2 regions of the Streptomyces sp. NPDC007896 genome follow, and region 2 is predicted to be linked to the other one. Evidence: riboswitches for the same ligand, from Rfam matches in the RefSeq annotation. Region 2 holds a riboswitch; the other holds the start of a gene.
What was found. A riboswitch is a leader RNA that binds a small molecule or an ion and turns the genes downstream of it on or off. The one in region 2 is predicted to bind glycine.
Positions count from the first base shown of each region.

Region 1 (7,868 bases), on a different contig from region 2:
TCCTGGATCGGGCGTGGTGACGGCGGTCTCGAATCCGGACCGTGGGGCGTGCCTGACGACGACCGACAGGGAATGGGGGTCGGATCCGGCGAGTACCTGCCATGCGGCGGTCTGCGTCGAGCCGTTCCAGGAGGCGTGGACGACGCTGTGCCCGCCGTGGGACCGTGCCGCCGCACTCGGTGGGTAGTAGGGCGTGCCGATCCATTTGTTGCGGAAGGCTCGGTAAGAGATGTCGGAGCCCGGCAGCTTCGCGTCGTAGAGCAGGTTCTTCGAACCGTTGCCCTCGGTGTTCCCCGCACCCGCGTACTCCGAGTAGTACGGGCTCTGGCCCCACCCGATGAATTCGTTGCCGTTGGAGAGCGCCTGGGTGTTTCCCTGGGTCGGTGACTCCAGCGGCGGCCGGTGGTAGTAGGTCTTGACCGCCGTCGCCTTGTGGCTGCGGAAATCAAGGCCGAGGATCAGGCCGTGCGAACGCTGTTCGGGGGCGCCGTCGGGGAGGTCGCAGCAGCCGTCGTCGAACATGCTGATCCGGTTTCCTGGCCGGAATCGGGCATCGTGCTGCCAGTAGAAGTCCGCGTTCGGACCGAAGGTGAAGTCGCTCTTCTTTCCACCGATCTGATAGCGGACCTTCCCGGATTTCTTGGTGACGTCGTAGATCGCCCACATGTTCCGGGCCGAGATCAGCAGCCGGCCGTCAGGGCCCTCGTCGACGGAGTTGATGTGAAAGGCGTCCCACACTCCGCCGGACGACGATGCGCTGGAGGCTGCCTCCTCGGAATCGGCTGGGTCGATATGGTCCAGCGCGTTCCATGAGTAGAGGAGTCTCCCCGTGGCGAGGTCGACCTCCTGGACCTCGCTGTTCTCGATGGCTCCGTTCTTCGGACCCCCATAGGGAGTGAGATCCATGGGCACCGGTTTGGAGGCGATGAACAGCGCGGTGCCCCTGCGGGTCAGGGTGAATTCGTGCTCGTCCGGGTAGTAGCCGTGATGCGCGAAGACCGTTTTGAGCAGGCGGTAGTGGGAGTCGTAGATGTAGTAGCACCCGCCCGGTTCCGGCGCACCGGCCGGCAGGTTCGTATACGCCGGGGGAAGGGCGAGAGTCCCCTGCCACCAGGTCAGCACCGGTTGTCCCCGGCCCCCGCGACCGCCGTAATAGGTCTGGACCTTGAAGTCGGCGTTCTGGAGGTTCGTGGAAGGCAGCGGGCGGAACCAGACCGGATCACCCGAGTCGTCGTTGACCAGTGCCCCCGTCTGGCCGACCATCTGGTCCGCGCTGAACGGGGCGACGAAGATGTCTCCGTGAGCCGTTCCCGGTCTGTTCGCGGTCACGGTCACCCGCATGGGGTGAAGGCCCGGTTCGGAGACGAAACTCCATACATCCCTGCCCGACAGGATCGGGGGTGGAGTGCTTTCCGACGGAGGGAAGGGTTTCGTCGCGCACGGGCGGGACGCGCCCCCTTGGGGACTCGCCGTGGCCGACGGCACGCAGTTCGCGAAGACACACCCCGCAGCGAGCACGCAGGCTCCGACGGTGCGACGGGTCCTTCTCCGTGTCCGGCGGACCCGCGGCGCTCGCGTCACCATTGCCGACCTCCTTGGCACCCGGAACCCTTCTCCGATGGCGGTGCCGCTCGCCTTCGAACGTCTTGTTCGGTTCACCTCTCCGACCCGGAACGATCAAGACCGGGAGTTGATCCTCTGGTGACGGTATGCAGCAAGAGGGGCCCACGCCTGTTGAAGGCCACTCAGGTAGGCCGTTCGGCAGGTACGGCCTCACCCGGACATGCGGCAGCGCAGTGCAGTCCCCTTGCGAGCAGCAGGCCGTCCTTGAGGACGGACAGGGTGCCATGAACCCCCAGGCCAGACGCCCGTCCCGTGGGATGTCCCGGGGACTTTCACGCCTGCCCCAGGGGCATGTCGAGGACTTTGCGCCGAGTGGGCAGGGAAGGCCCTGACAGCGCTGAAAGACACGAGCGCGCAGGTCAGGGCCTGTCCCTCAGCACTCGATGATGTTCACCGCCAGCCCGCCCCGGGCCGTCTCCTTGTACTTGACGCTCATGTCCGCGCCCGTCTCCTTCATGGTCTTGATGACCTTGTCGAGGGAGACGTGGTGGCGGCCGTCGCCGCGCATGGCCATGCGGGCGGCGGTGACCGCCTTCACCGCTGCCATGCCGTTGCGTTCGATGCAGGGGATCTGGACGAGGCCGCCGACCGGGTCGCAGGTGAGGCCGAGGTTGTGTTCCATGCCGATCTCGGCGGCGTTCTCGACCTGTTCGGGGCTGCCGCCGAGGACCTCGGCGAGGGCGCCCGCGGCCATCGAGCAGGCCGAGCCGACCTCGCCCTGGCAGCCGACCTCGGCGCCGGAGATGGAGGCGTTCTCCTTGAAGAGCATCCCGATGGCGCCGGCGGCGAGCAGGAAGCGCACGACGCCGTCCTCGTCCGCGCCCGGGATGAAGTTGATGTAGTAGTGGAGGACCGCCGGGATGATGCCCGCGGCGCCGTTGGTGGGAGCCGTGACCACCCGCCCGCCCGCCGCGTTCTCCTCGTTCACCGCCATCGCGTAGAGCGTGATCCACTCCATCGCGTGGGCCAGCGCGTCGCCCTCCGCCCGCAGCTGGCGGGCCGAGACGGCGGCGCGGCGGCGGACCTTGAGGCCGCCCGGCAGGATGCCCTCGCGGGACATGCCCCGGGAGACGCACGCCTGCATCACACGCCAGATCGCGAGGAGGCCCTCGCGGATCTCCTCCTCGGTGCGCCAGGCCCGCTCGTTCTCCAGCATCAGGGCGGAGATCGACAGGCCGGTCTCCTTCGTCAGGCGCAGCAGCTCGTCGCCTGTGCGGAACGGGTACTTGAGCACCGTGTCGTCGAGTTTGATGCGGTCCTCGCCCACCGCGTCCTCGTCGACCACGAAGCCGCCGCCGACCGAGTAGTACGTCTTCTCCAGGACGAGTGCGCCGGAGGCGTCGTACGCGAAGATCGTCATGCCGTTCGCGTGGTACGGCAGGGCCTTGCGGCGGTGCAGGACCAGGTCGTCGTCGAAGGAGAAGGCGATCTCGTGCGTGCCGAGCAGGGCGAGACGGCCCGACGACTTGATCTGCTCCACGCGGTCGTCGGCGCCCTCCACGTCCACCGTTCGCGGCGACGCGCCCTCCAGGCCCAGCAGCACCGCCTTGGGGGTGCCGTGGCCGTGGCCGGTCGCGCCCAGGGAGCCGTACAGCTCCGCCCGGACGGAGGCCACCGAGGCCAGCAGCTCCTCGTTGCGCAGCCGGCGGGCGAACATGCGCGCCGCACGCATCGGGCCCACCGTGTGGGAGCTCGATGGGCCTATGCCGATCGAGAACAGGTCGAAGACCGAGATGGCCACGGGGACTCCTCACAACAGGGGTGGTGCATGGGGGTGGGCGCCGCGCACAGCTCCGGTTCCAGTGTGCGCGGCGTCCTGGTGAATCGTACGTTCCGTGCGAATTTCCGCACGAAAGTGAACTTTCGCAGGAACTGGTTCTGTACTACTTCAGGCCGGGGTACAGCGGGTGCTTGTCGGCCAGGGCCAAGACCCGGGTCTTGAGGGACTCCGCGTCGTATGAGGGCTTCAGCGCCTCGGCGATGATGTCCGCGACCTCGGTGAAGTCCTCGGCCTGGAAGCCGCGGGTGGCGAGGGCGGGCGTGCCGATGCGCAGGCCCGAGGTCACCATCGGGGGCCGCGGGTCATTCGGGATCGCGTTCCGGTTGACCGTGATGCCGACCTCGTGGAGACGGTCCTCGGCCTGCTGGCCGTCCAGCTCGGAGTTGCGCAGGTCGACCAGGACCAGGTGCACGTCCGTGCCGCCGGACAGGACGTCCACGCCCACGGCCTTGACGTCGTCCTGGACCAGGCGCTCGGCCAGGATCCGCGCGCCGTCCAGCGTGCGCTGCTGGCGCTCCTTGAAGTCGTCGGAGGCGGCGACCTTGAAGGAGACGGCCTTCGCGGCGATCACATGCTCCAGCGGACCGCCCTGCTGGCCGGGGAAGACCGCGGAGTTGATCTTCTTGGCCAGCTCGGCGGTGGACAGGATCACGCCACCGCGCGGGCCGCCCAGCGTCTTGTGGGTCGTAGTGGTGACCACGTGGGCGTGCGGCACCGGGTTGGGGTGCAGGCCCGCGGCCACGAGGCCCGCGAAGTGCGCCATGTCGACCATCAGGTACGCGCCGACCTCGTCGGCGATGCGGCGGAACTCGGCGAAGTCCAGCTGGCGCGGGTACGCCGACCAGCCCGCCACGATCAGCTTCGGCCTGGACTCCTTGGCGAGGCGCTCGACCTCGGCCATGTCGACCTGACCGGTCTCGTCGTTCACGTGGTACGCGACCACGTTGTACAGCTTGCCGGAGAAGTTGATCTTCATGCCGTGGGTCAGGTGCCCGCCGTGCGCGAGGTTCAGACCCATGATCGTGTCGCCCGGCTTCAGCAGCGCGAACATCGCCGCCGCGTTGGCCTGGGCGCCCGAGTGGGGCTGTACGTTCGCGTGCTCGGCGCCGAAGAGCGCCTTGACGCGGTCGATGGCGATCTGCTCGACCACGTCGACGTGCTCGCAGCCGCCGTAGTAGCGGCGGCCCGGGTAGCCCTCGGCGTACTTGTTGGTGAGGACCGAGCCCTGGGCCTCCATGACCGCGACCGGAGCGAAGTTCTCCGAGGCGATCATCTCCAGGGTGGACTGCTGGCGGTGCAGCTCGGCGTCGACGGCGGCGGCGACGTCCGGGTCCAGCTCGTGCAGGGGCGTGTTCAGAAGCGACATCAGTCAGAAGTCCTTAAGAGCCGGAGAACTCGGTGTACTCGTCGGCGGAGAGCAGGTCGGCCGGCTCGTCCGTGACGCGTACCTTGAACAGCCAGCCACCCTCGAAGGGGGCGGAGTTCACCAGCGACGGGTCGTCCACCACGTCCTGGTTGGCCTCCACGACCTCGCCGGTGACCGGCGCGTACAGGTCGCTGACGGACTTGGTCGACTCCAGTTCGCCGCAGGTCTCGCCCGCGGTCACCGTGTCACCGACCTCCGGAAGCTGGGCGTAGACGACATCGCCGAGCGCGTTGGCCGCGAACTCGGTGATGCCGACCGTCGAGACGCCGTCCTCGGCGACCGACAGCCACTCGTGCTCCTTGCTGTAGCGCAGCTGCTGGGGGTTGCTCATGGCCTGAATTCTCCTGTACGCGGGGGAGTGCGGATGAACGGGATGACCGAGTGGTCCTGGGATACGAGACGTGACACAGCGGCGTGCGTCACGTGGGCGCGCTGAACGGGGCCCTTTCGGCCCCGAAGCTACTTCTGGCGCTTGTAGAACGGCAGCGCCACGACCTCGTACGGCTCATGGCTGCCCCGGATGTCCACGCCGACCCCGGCCGTGCCCGGCGCGGCGTGTGCGGCGTCGACGTACGCCATCGCGATCGGCTTGCCCAGCGTCGGGGAGGGCGCGCCGGAGGTGACCTCGCCGATCACCTTGCCGTCGGCGACGACCGAGAACCCGGCGCGCGGTACGCGACGGCCCTCGGCGACAAGCCCGACGAGCACCCGCGGGGGGTTCTCCTCGGCGCGGGCGGCGGCCTCCTGGAGCGCGGCACGCCCCACGAAGTCCCCCTCCTTCTCGAACTTCACGACCCGCCCGAGCCCCGCGTCGAAGGGGGTGAGCGAGGTGGTCAGCTCATGCCCGTACAGCGGCATGCCCGCCTCCAGGCGCAGCGTGTCGCGGCAGGACAGGCCGCAGGGGACGAGCCCGACGGGCGCGCCCGCGTCCGTCAGCGCCTGCCACAGCTTCTCGGCGTCGGACGGGGCCACGAACAGCTCGAAGCCGTCCTCGCCCGTGTAGCCCGTGCGGGCGATCAGCGCCGGGACGCCCGCGACGGTGCCCGGCAGGCCCGCGTAGTACTTCAGCCCGTCCAGGTCGGCGTCGGTCAGCGACTTGAGGATGCCGGGGGACTCGGGGCCCTGCACGGCGATCAGCGCGTACGCGTCCCGGTCGTCGCGCACGAGGGCGTCGAAGCCGGCGGCGCGCTCGGTCAGCGCGTCCAGCACCACCTGGGCGTTGGAGGCGTTCGCGACGACCATGTACTCGTGCTCGGCCAGCCGGTAGACGATCAGGTCGTCCAGGATGCCGCCGTCCTCCTGGCAGATCATCGTGTAGCGGGCGCGGCCGACGCCGACGGAGGCGATGTTGCCGACCAGCGCGTGGTTCAGCAGGGCGGCGGCCCCCGGCCCGGTGACCGTGATCTCGCCCATGTGCGACAGGTCGAAGAGACCGGCCCGGGTGCGTACGGCGAGGTGCTCGTCGCGTTCGGAGCCGTAGCGCAGGGGCATGTCCCAGCCCGCGAAGTCGGTCATCGTCGCGCCGAGCGAGCGATGCAGGGCATCGAGCGCGGTGAGACGGGGTGCGTTACTGCTCATCGGTGGGGCTCCCAAGGCATGACGGCGAGGTCGTTCCTCCCCATCTGTCATCGGAACCTGAGAGGTTCATCACGACCCCGCGAACGGAGGTCCTGACTTGCACCTTGGGTGGAGCCACTGGAGAGCGGCCCGCTTTTCAGATGTGCCTCGCCCGCGCGGTAACGGGGCCTGAGAGATTCAAGGGAGGGACTTGCTCCTTCGGCGCCCGGGTACCCGAAGGTTCCCGGAACTCTCCCGCGCGGATTCAAGCGGCCGGTATGCAGTTGGCGGGCACATCATCGCACGCGCCGCCCGATCACGGCAGTCCGCATCTGTAACCGGCCTGTGGCAGTCCGCGTACGGAAACGAGAGACACCGCGCATTACCTTCTCTTTACACTCGACGGGGATGGGACTCCACACCCAAGGGGAGGACGATCACGGTGAACAGGACCACGGCGTACGCCACGACCTCGGGCCTCGCGCTGCCCGAGCAGCCCGGCGCCCCGGCCGGGACCCGGGAGGCGTGCGGGGCACTGCCGACGGCCGTCGTCCGCGACCTCAGAGCGCGCGCGGGACACTCTCCGCACGGTCTGCACTTCGGAGCGGCCGACGTCGTCGTGGTCACCGGGTTGCCGGGCAGCGGCAAGTCGACCCTGATGCGCCGCGCCGTCGAGGGTCCGCGCATCGACTCCCAGGACGCCAGGGACCGCTGGGACGAGCGGGCGGCCGGCCGGCTGCCGTACGCCGTCTACCGGCCCCTCGTCCGCCTCGCGCACTACGCGGGCCTGCGCCGCGCCCTGCGCTCCGGCGTCGGGGTCGTCGTGCACGACTGCGGTACGCAGGCCTGGGTGCGCCGCTGGCTCGCCCGCGAGGCCCAGCGCCGCGGCGGCACCCTCCACCTGCTGTTGCTCGACGTCACGCCCGGCACGGCGCTGGAGGGCCAGCGCGAGCGCGGCCGGGGCGTCTCGAGGTACGCGTTCGCCCGTCACCGGGGCGCGGTCGCCCGACTGCTGCGCTCCGTCGAGCGGGGCGACCTGCCGGAGGGCTGCGGCTCGGCGGTGCTCCTCGACCGGGACGCGGCGGATGTACTGCGCAGGATCGGCTTCGGTGACTGAGAAACGGCCGCGAGTGGCCGGGAGCAGTCGAGGGCGGCCGAGAGCGGTAGGGAAGTCGTACAGGCCCACTAATCTTTCCAGCCAGAACACCAGAACAGTGGTTCACCGCAGGCGGTAGACAGGTAGACAGATGGACATCCCCGACTTCCCAGACTTCTCGGCACCGGCGTACCCGCAACCCGGCTCACACCCCCACTCGCACGGCGGCTGGCCGGGCAACGAACTGGAGGAGGTGCTCTCCGCGTCCCTCGGAGTGCCCTCGGCCGGCGGCCGCATCGTCGAGGTCCTCGGCCGCAGCTTCGTCTGGGTGCCGCTGCCCAACGGCGGCGGACCGCACGCGGGATCCCTCGACCTGCCCACCCTGG
Region 1 covers NZ_JBIBKX010000010.1:363,950-371,817, reverse strand. Annotated here, with positions in the region: gene ACFZDJ_RS31280 (arylsulfotransferase family protein) at 1-1,329, opposite strand, end outside; gene ACFZDJ_RS31275 (L-serine ammonia-lyase) at 1,997-3,364, opposite strand; gene glyA (serine hydroxymethyltransferase) at 3,507-4,769, opposite strand; gene gcvH (glycine cleavage system protein GcvH) at 4,783-5,160, opposite strand; gene gcvT (glycine cleavage system aminomethyltransferase GcvT) at 5,289-6,407, opposite strand; glycine riboswitch at 6,554-6,654, opposite strand; gene ACFZDJ_RS31255 (AAA family ATPase) at 6,823-7,503, shown strand; gene ACFZDJ_RS31250 (enhanced serine sensitivity protein SseB) at 7,634-7,868, shown strand, end outside.
Region 1: it holds a riboswitch for glycine, as region 2 does, so the genes downstream of both, gcvT (glycine cleavage system aminomethyltransferase GcvT) here and gcvP (aminomethyl-transferring glycine dehydrogenase) in region 2, are expected to answer to the same signal.

Region 2 (7,868 bases):
ACGCAGGAGGACCTGTTCGCCCAGGCCCAGGCCCAGGCGCAAGCGGAGGCGGAGGCCGCCGCGGGGGAGTCGGCGGTGCTCGAGCATCCGGGCGAAGAGAGGGCGGAGGAAGCGGCTGCCGAGCAGGCGCCGCCTGCCGAGCGGCGGTGGCCTGCGGGGCATGACGTGCGGCATGCGGAGTTCGGGCACGGGTGGGTGCAGGGGAGTGGGCTCGGCAGGGTCACCGTGCGGTTCGAGACGCCTTACTCCGAGCCGGGGCGTGTGCGGACGTTTCGTACGGATGATGTTGCGTTGGAGTTGGCGGATCCGTTGCCGTTGGTGATGGGGGCCGTGTGCGATCGCCGTGGGGGGTGAGGTCGGTTCGGCAGTCGCGGGTTGTCTGTGGCTGGTCGCGCAGTTTCCCGCGCCCCTGGAGGGGCGCGCCAGCGGGGCGCAAGCCGAGAGGTCACCCTTCGTCCGTGCCCGCCAGACGGCCGAAGTCGCGGTCCGGGGGCGGGGGTGGGGGTGTCACGTCCAGGCCGTAGTGGTGGTAGAGCTGGAGTTCCTGTTCGGGGGAGAGGTGGCGGCCCACGCCGAAGTCGGGGGCGTCCTTGATCAGGGCGCGGTCGAAGGGGACACGCAGGGTGCCCTCGACGACTTCGCTGGGCTCCAGGGGGACGAAGGCGTCCCTGCTGAACAGGCCCGTCCGTATGGCGGCCCACTCCGGGACGCCGGTCGCGTCGTCGAGATAGACCTCGTCGACCGTGCCGATCTTGGCGCCGTTGCGGTCGAGCGCCTTGCGGCCGATCAGGTTGCGCGGATCGATGTCGGTCTGCACGGTCCCTCCACTCGCTAGCAACTCATCCGTAAGCACTACAAAAGAGCACATTCGGGAAGGTGGCCACTCGAAAGCTCGTGCGTTGTCCTCGCTGGTACGCTGGCAAGCGGCTGCTGACCCCGTGCGGGAGAGTCCTCCAGACATCATCGGAGGCGCCGAAGGAGCAAATCCTCCCCGGAATCTCTCAGGCACACGTACCGCACGGACGAGGTCACTCTGGAAAGCAGGGCGGGTGTCGAAGGCCTCCGCTCTCACCGACGGTGAAAGCCGGGTCGCAGTGAGCGGGCGGTCCGGTGAAGCTCTCAGGTTGAGATGACAGAGGGGGAGGCCGTCGGGGTACCCGCGCCGTGGTGCCCCTCGAAGGTCGTGTCAGACCAGGAGGCCTCCGCAATGACCGCCCATCGCATTCCGCTCTCCGAGCTCGAACAGGGAATCCCCTTCGAGCAGCGCCACATCGGGCCCGACCCCGAGGCACGGGCCAAGATGCTCGCGCAGGTCGGGTACGGCTCGCTCGACGAGCTGACGGCCGCCGCCGTGCCGGACGTCATCAAGAACGCCGAGGCGCTGGAGCTGCCGGGCGCGCGCACCGAGGCCGAGGTACTGGCCGAGCTGCGCTCTCTCGCGGACCGCAACCAGGTGCTCGACTCGATGATCGGCCTCGGCTACTACGGCACGTTCACGCCGCCGGTGATCCTGCGCAACGTCATGGAGAACCCGGCCTGGTACACCGCGTACACGCCGTACCAGCCGGAGATCTCCCAGGGGCGGCTCGAAGCGCTGCTGAACTTCCAGACCGTCGTCGCCGAGCTGACCGGGCTGCCCACCTCCGGCGCCTCGCTGCTCGACGAGGGCACCGCTGCCGCCGAGGCGATGGCGCTGTCCCGACGCATGGGCAAGAACAAGAAGGGCCTCTTCCTGGTCGACGCGGACACCCTGCCGCAGACCGTCGCCGTCATCGAGACCCGCGCCGAGCCGACCGGCGTCGAGATCGTCGTCGCCGACCTGGGCGAGGGCATCCCGGCCGAGATCGCCGGGCGTGAGATCAATGGCGTGCTGATCCAGTACCCGGGCGCCTCCGGTGCCGTACGCGACCTGAAGCCCGTCATCGAGCAGGCGCACGAGCTCGGCGCGGTCGTCACGGTCGCCGCCGACCTGCTCGCCCTCACGCTGCTCACCTCGCCCGGTGAGCTCGGCGCCGACATCGCGATCGGTACGACCCAGCGCTTCGGCGTGCCGATGGGCTTCGGCGGTCCGCACGCCGGATACATGGCGGTGCGCGAGAAGTTCGCGCGCAGCCTGCCCGGCCGGCTGGTGGGCGTCTCCGTGGACGCCGACGGACACAAGGCGTACCGGCTCGCTCTGCAGACGCGGGAGCAGCACATCCGCCGCGAGAAGGCGACCAGCAACATCTGTACGGCGCAGGTGCTGCTCGCGGTGATGGCCGGCATGTACGCCGTCTACCACGGTCCCGAGGGCCTGCGGACCATCGCGCGGCGTACGCACCGGTACGCCACGATCCTCGCCGCGGGCCTGACGGCCGGCGGGGTCGAGGTCGTGCACGGTGCCTACTTCGACACGCTGACCGCGCGGGTGCCGGGCCGGGCCGCCGAGGTCGTGGCGGGCGCGCGCAGCGGAGGCGTCAACCTCCATCTCGTCGACGCCGACCACGTGTCGATCGCCTGCGACGAGACCACCGCCCGCAAGCAGGTGGGCGCCGTGTGGACCGCGTTCGGCGTCGACGGTGACATCGAGGCCCTGGACGCCAGCGCCGAGGACACGCTGCCCGCGGCGCTGCTGCGCACCGACGACTACCTCACGCACCCGGTCTTCCACCAGTACCGCTCCGAGACCGCGATGCTGCGCTACCTGCGCAGGCTGTCCGACCGTGACTACGCGCTCGACCGCGGCATGATCCCGCTGGGCTCCTGCACCATGAAGCTCAACGCGACCACCGAGATGGAGCCGGTCACCTGGCCCGAGTTCGGCCAGCTGCACCCCTTCGTGCCCGCCGAGCAGGCGCAGGGCTATCTCACCCTCATCCAGGAGCTGGAGGAGCGGCTCGCCGAGGTCACCGGGTACGACAAGGTGTCGCTCCAGCCGAACGCGGGCTCCCAGGGCGAGCTGGCCGGGCTGCTGGCCGTACGCGGCTACCACCGGGCCAACGGCGATGACCAGCGCACGGTCTGCCTGATCCCGTCCTCCGCGCACGGCACGAACGCCGCGAGCGCCGTGATGGCCGGCATGAAGGTCGTCGTCGTGAAGACCGCCGAGGACGGCGAGATCGACGTCGAGGACCTGCGCGCGAAGATCGAGCAGTACCGCGACGAGCTGTCCGTGCTGATGATCACGTACCCCTCGACGCACGGTGTGTTCGAGGAGCACGTCGCCGACATCTGCGCGCAGGTGCACGAGGCGGGCGGGCAGGTGTACGTCGACGGTGCCAACCTCAACGCACTGGTGGGCCTCGCCAAGCCGGGCCACTTCGGCGGTGACGTCTCCCACCTGAACCTGCACAAGACGTTCTGCATCCCGCACGGCGGTGGCGGTCCGGGCGTGGGCCCGGTCGGCGTACGCGCGCACCTGGCGCCGTACCTGCCGAACCACCCGCTGCAGCCCGCGGCCGGTCCCGAGACCGGCGTGGGACCGATCTCGGCCGCTCCCTGGGGCTCGGCGGGCATTCTGCCGATCTCCTGGGCGTACGTCCGTCTCATGGGCGGTGAGGGACTCAAGCGGGCCACGCAGGTGGCGGTGCTGTCCGCGAACTACATCGCCAAGCGCCTGGAGCCGCACTTCCCGGTGCTCTACACCGGCCCCGGCGGGCTGGTCGCGCACGAGTGCATCATCGATCTGCGTCCGCTGACCAAGGCGACCGGTGTCAGCGTCGACGACATCGCCAAGCGGCTCATCGACTACGGCTTCCACGCGCCGACGATGTCCTTCCCGGTGGCCGGCACGCTGATGATCGAGCCCACCGAGTCCGAGGACCTGATCGAGCTCGACCGGTTCTGCGAGGCGATGATCGCCATTCGTGCGGAGATCGACAAGGTCGGCTCGGGCGTCTGGGCGGCCGAGGACAACCCGCTGCGGAACGCGCCGCACACCGCCGCCGCACTCGGCGGCGAGTGGGAGCACGCGTACACCCGCGAGGAGGCCGTCTTCCCGGCCGGCGTCTCGGCCGCGGACAAGTACTGGCCGCCGGTGCGCCGCATCGACCAGGCGTACGGCGACCGGAACCTGGTCTGTTCCTGCCCGCCGCTGGACGCTTACGAAGAGTAGTCACCCTCGGATACGCGTCGGGGCCGGTTCGGAGATCACGTCTCCGGGCCGGCCCCTCTCCATGTCTGGGCGACGGTCACCGCCACCCGGTTGTGCGGCTCAGGCGGCCGTCATCACGTGCTCGCTGCCCTGGGGGCGGTGCGGGGCGATGATCTGGCCGTCGGGCAGGAGCTCACCGGTGTCCTCGAAGAGCAGAACGCCGTTGCACAGCAGGCTCCATCCCTGCTCCGGGTGGTGCGCCACGAGGCGGGCGGACTCCCGGTCGGCTGATTCGGCTGTCGGACACGGTGGCTGGTGCTGGCACATGGATGGGATCTTTCGCTGGGATGAGAGATGAGTGGTGGCTGTGGTGTCTTTCCCGCGGCTTGAAGTGTTCATGGCCGCCCCCCGGTGGTGTGTGTTTGGAACCCAGTGTTGCCCTACGGGCGTCAATCCGCAGGGATTTCGCAGCAGCGCTCCTCACAGGTTGGAGACGCGTCACCCGTGCGGACGGTTCAGTCCAACTGCACGGTCCCTTCGGGGGGTTCGCGGTGGCCGGATGGGGCTAGTCCGGTCGGGGCGGAGGGGCGTTCTCCCTCGTACGAGCGCTGTGGGGCCCGAACGAGCGGGCGGGTTCGGGCGGCAACGTGCCCCGCGACCGGGACAACGGTGGCGGGGCACGGGGCTATGCGCTCGGTGTGCTTCTCCGGGTGGGTGATTACGCGGGCGAGCTGAGCAGTGGGGCGGGGGTGAGCCGGTGTGTGAGGACCGGGAGGAGTTCGGCGACGCGGTGCGGGCGATGCGCGGCGATACCGGGCGGCGCGGGCGCCAGCGGCACCAGGAGATCGGTGGCGGCCGGGTGCCCGGTGGCGCCGTCCGCCGCGCAGTCGCCGTGCAGCCAGAGGGTGAGCATGTAGAGCTCGGGAACGGACAACAGCCGTGGTTGGTACGGCTGGCCCATGTTCTCGGCGTGACGCAGGGCGCGCTCGGTGGAGGCGATGTAGGGGCCTTCGAAGAAGTGCGAGAAGGCCCAGCCGTCGGGAGTGAGCATGGTGTCGGCCGCGGCCACCGACCGCTCGCCGCAGCGGATCAGGAAGCGCCATCCGGCGAGCCGGGTGGTGGAGGCGCCGGCCGGTGTGATGCGGTCCAGAACGTGTACGGGCAACGGGAGTTCGGGGGTGACGGGTCCCTGGGCCATACGTAGGGACGGGGTGCGGGCCTCGCGGACTGCGGTGGGGGAACCGAGTGCCGTGAGGACGGTGCGCAGGGCGGGCGAGGGAGCCGGGGGGACATGCAGCGGCATGGTGGGTCGCCTCTCATTCGACAGGCACAGTGGCGCGAGGGCGGGGGCGGACGGCGCTGTCAGCTCTCGGGGTCGGAGGGGCGAGGGGTCTGGATCTGCCGACAGGATGTCGCCTGCCGCACGTCACCTCGACGACAGGACCTAGGACCGCGAGCGCCAACTCTCCGCCTCGTTTGCGGAGTTTATACGACACGTGTTCAGATGGTGTTTCATCTAGCTGTCCTGAATATGAAGAGCAAGGCGATATTCGGTCGATGAAACGAGAGGTTCATCCCGATTCCGCGTCGGGGCCCGTCGGTGACCTCGGATTGCTTTGTCGGAGCGGTCGGCCGATTCTCGTCGGCGTTTTTCACGAGATCGTGTCAGGCTGAAACTGTGCCCTGGTTCATGCCCCGTGAATGTGCCTCCGGACAACGGGTACCAGGGTAGCGGTCGGCGAGGCCCTGCAGGGCGTTATCGATCGTGTTGCCTGGGCATCATCCTCCGGGACGGCAGGGGCCGGAGGATCGGTCTGCCCATTCGAGGAGGGATGCTTCGATGGGAGAGAAGGTCGTGGCAGGGTCGTACGACCTGTCCGATCGCCGACACTACCGAGGCAAGCTCCGGCAGTGTCTGACGGGGCTGGCGCGGCTGCTGGAGGAGAAGCGGTTCGATCGCCCGAAGAATCTCATGGGGCTGGAGATCGAACTGAATCTCGCCGGGCCCGACGGCATGCCCAGGATGATGAATGCGCAAGTACTCGAAAGGATTGCGAGCCGAGACTTTCAAACAGAACTTGCCATGTTCAACCTGGAAGTCAACATAGCCCCACATCGATTGGACGGCCGGGTATTCGACCGGCTCGCCGAGGAGCTGCACACCTCACTCGCATATGCCCATCGAAAGGCCGGCGAACTCGACGCGGGAATCATGATGATCGGGATTCTGCCGACGCTCGACCGTGACGACCTGGTCTCCTCGAACCTGTCGGACGTCGATCGCTACACCCTGCTCAACGATCAGATCGTGGCCGCCCGCGGCGAGGACTTCGTGCTCGACATCGACGGGGTGGAGCGCCTCGTCTGTACGTCGAAGTCCATCGCACCCGAGGCCGCCTGCACCTCCGTGCAGTTGCACCTCCAGGTCACTCCGGCCCGCTTCGCGGACGTGTGGAACGCGGCGCAGGCCGTTGCCGCCGTGCAGGTGGCGATCGGTGCCAACTCGCCCTTCCTGTTCGGCCGTGAGCTGTGGCGTGAGTCGCGCCCGCCGTTGTTCCAGCAGTCCACCGACACCCGGCCGCCCGAGCTCCAGGCGCAGGGGGTGCGTCCGCGCACCTGGTTCGGCGAGCGGTGGATCTCCTCGGCGTACGACCTCTTCGAGGAGAACCTGCGCTTCTTCCCGCCTCTGCTGCCCATCAGCGACGAGGAGGACCCGCTCGCGGTCCTCGACGCCGGAGGCATTCCCAGGCTCGCCGAACTCGTGCTGCACAACGGCACGGTCTACCGCTGGAACCGGCCCGTGTACGACGTCGCCGACGGAGTCCCGCACCTGCGTGTCGAGAACCGGGTGCTGCCCGCCGGTCCCACCGTCACCGATGTCGTCGCCAACGCGGCGTTCTACTACGGGGTCGTGCGCGCGCTCGCCGAGGAGGCGCGGCCCGTGTGGACACGGCTGTCGTTCGAGGCAGCGGCGGCCAACTTCGACGCGGCCTGCCGCCATGGCATCGACGCGCGTCTGGAGTGGCCGCGGCGGGGACGGTACGGGGCTACCACCGCGCAGGTCGAGGCCGTGCACCTGGTCCGTGACGAACTGCTGCCGCTCGCCGCGGCGGGGCTGGACGCGTGGGGCGTCGAGCCGGCCGACCGGGACTATTACCTGGGGGTGATCGAGGACCGGTGCCGGTTGCGGGCCAACGGGGCGACCTGGCAGGCGGCCACCTTCCACCAGGCGCTGGAGAAGGGCCTCGGGAGGAATGCCGCGCTGGCCGCGACCACCCGGCGCTACGGCGAGTTGATGCACCTCGGTGAGCCCGTGCACACCTGGCCGGTGGGACTGCCGGAGCCGGTACCGCTGGGCTGATCGGGGCGGGCTGGTCGTAGTGGAGGTGCGGGGATGAGCTCCCCGAGGCGGTGTCCCTGGCGCACGCTGTCTGTAGTGGGTGTGGCTGGGGCGGATGGCCTGTGTGGGGGCTCCTGGACCGGGATGGCCCGCGGGAGTGTCCCTCTGTCCCTGGGCAGGGTGGGCTGTGGTGGTGGTTTTTGGGTGTCAGCCTTGGCTCTGGCTGCCCGCTGCCACGATCGCCTTGAGGATCACCGAGTGGATCTGCGTGGGGTCGTTGACCTGCTGGCCGGAGCCGCCGGTCGCCTTGGCGATCTCCTGGACCTCCGCCTTGTCGGCGTCCGGGCCCACGGCGATCGCGATGAGCGGCACCGGGCGCCGCGGGTCGGTGAGCTTCTGCAGTTGGGTGACGAGGGCGGAGCGCGAGATGCTTCCCGGGTCCTGGTTGACGCCGTC
Region 2 covers NZ_JBIBKX010000003.1:10,087-17,954, forward strand. Annotated here, with positions in the region: gene ACFZDJ_RS11215 (DNA polymerase IV) at 1-354, shown strand, start outside; gene ACFZDJ_RS11220 (PRC-barrel domain-containing protein) at 446-817, opposite strand; glycine riboswitch at 932-1,027, shown strand; gene gcvP (aminomethyl-transferring glycine dehydrogenase) at 1,208-4,093, shown strand; gene ACFZDJ_RS11230 (DUF5999 family protein) at 4,193-4,399, opposite strand; gene ACFZDJ_RS11235 (hypothetical protein) at 4,791-5,375, opposite strand; gene ACFZDJ_RS11240 (glutamate-cysteine ligase family protein) at 5,913-7,433, shown strand; gene ACFZDJ_RS11245 (substrate-binding domain-containing protein) at 7,620-7,868, opposite strand, start outside.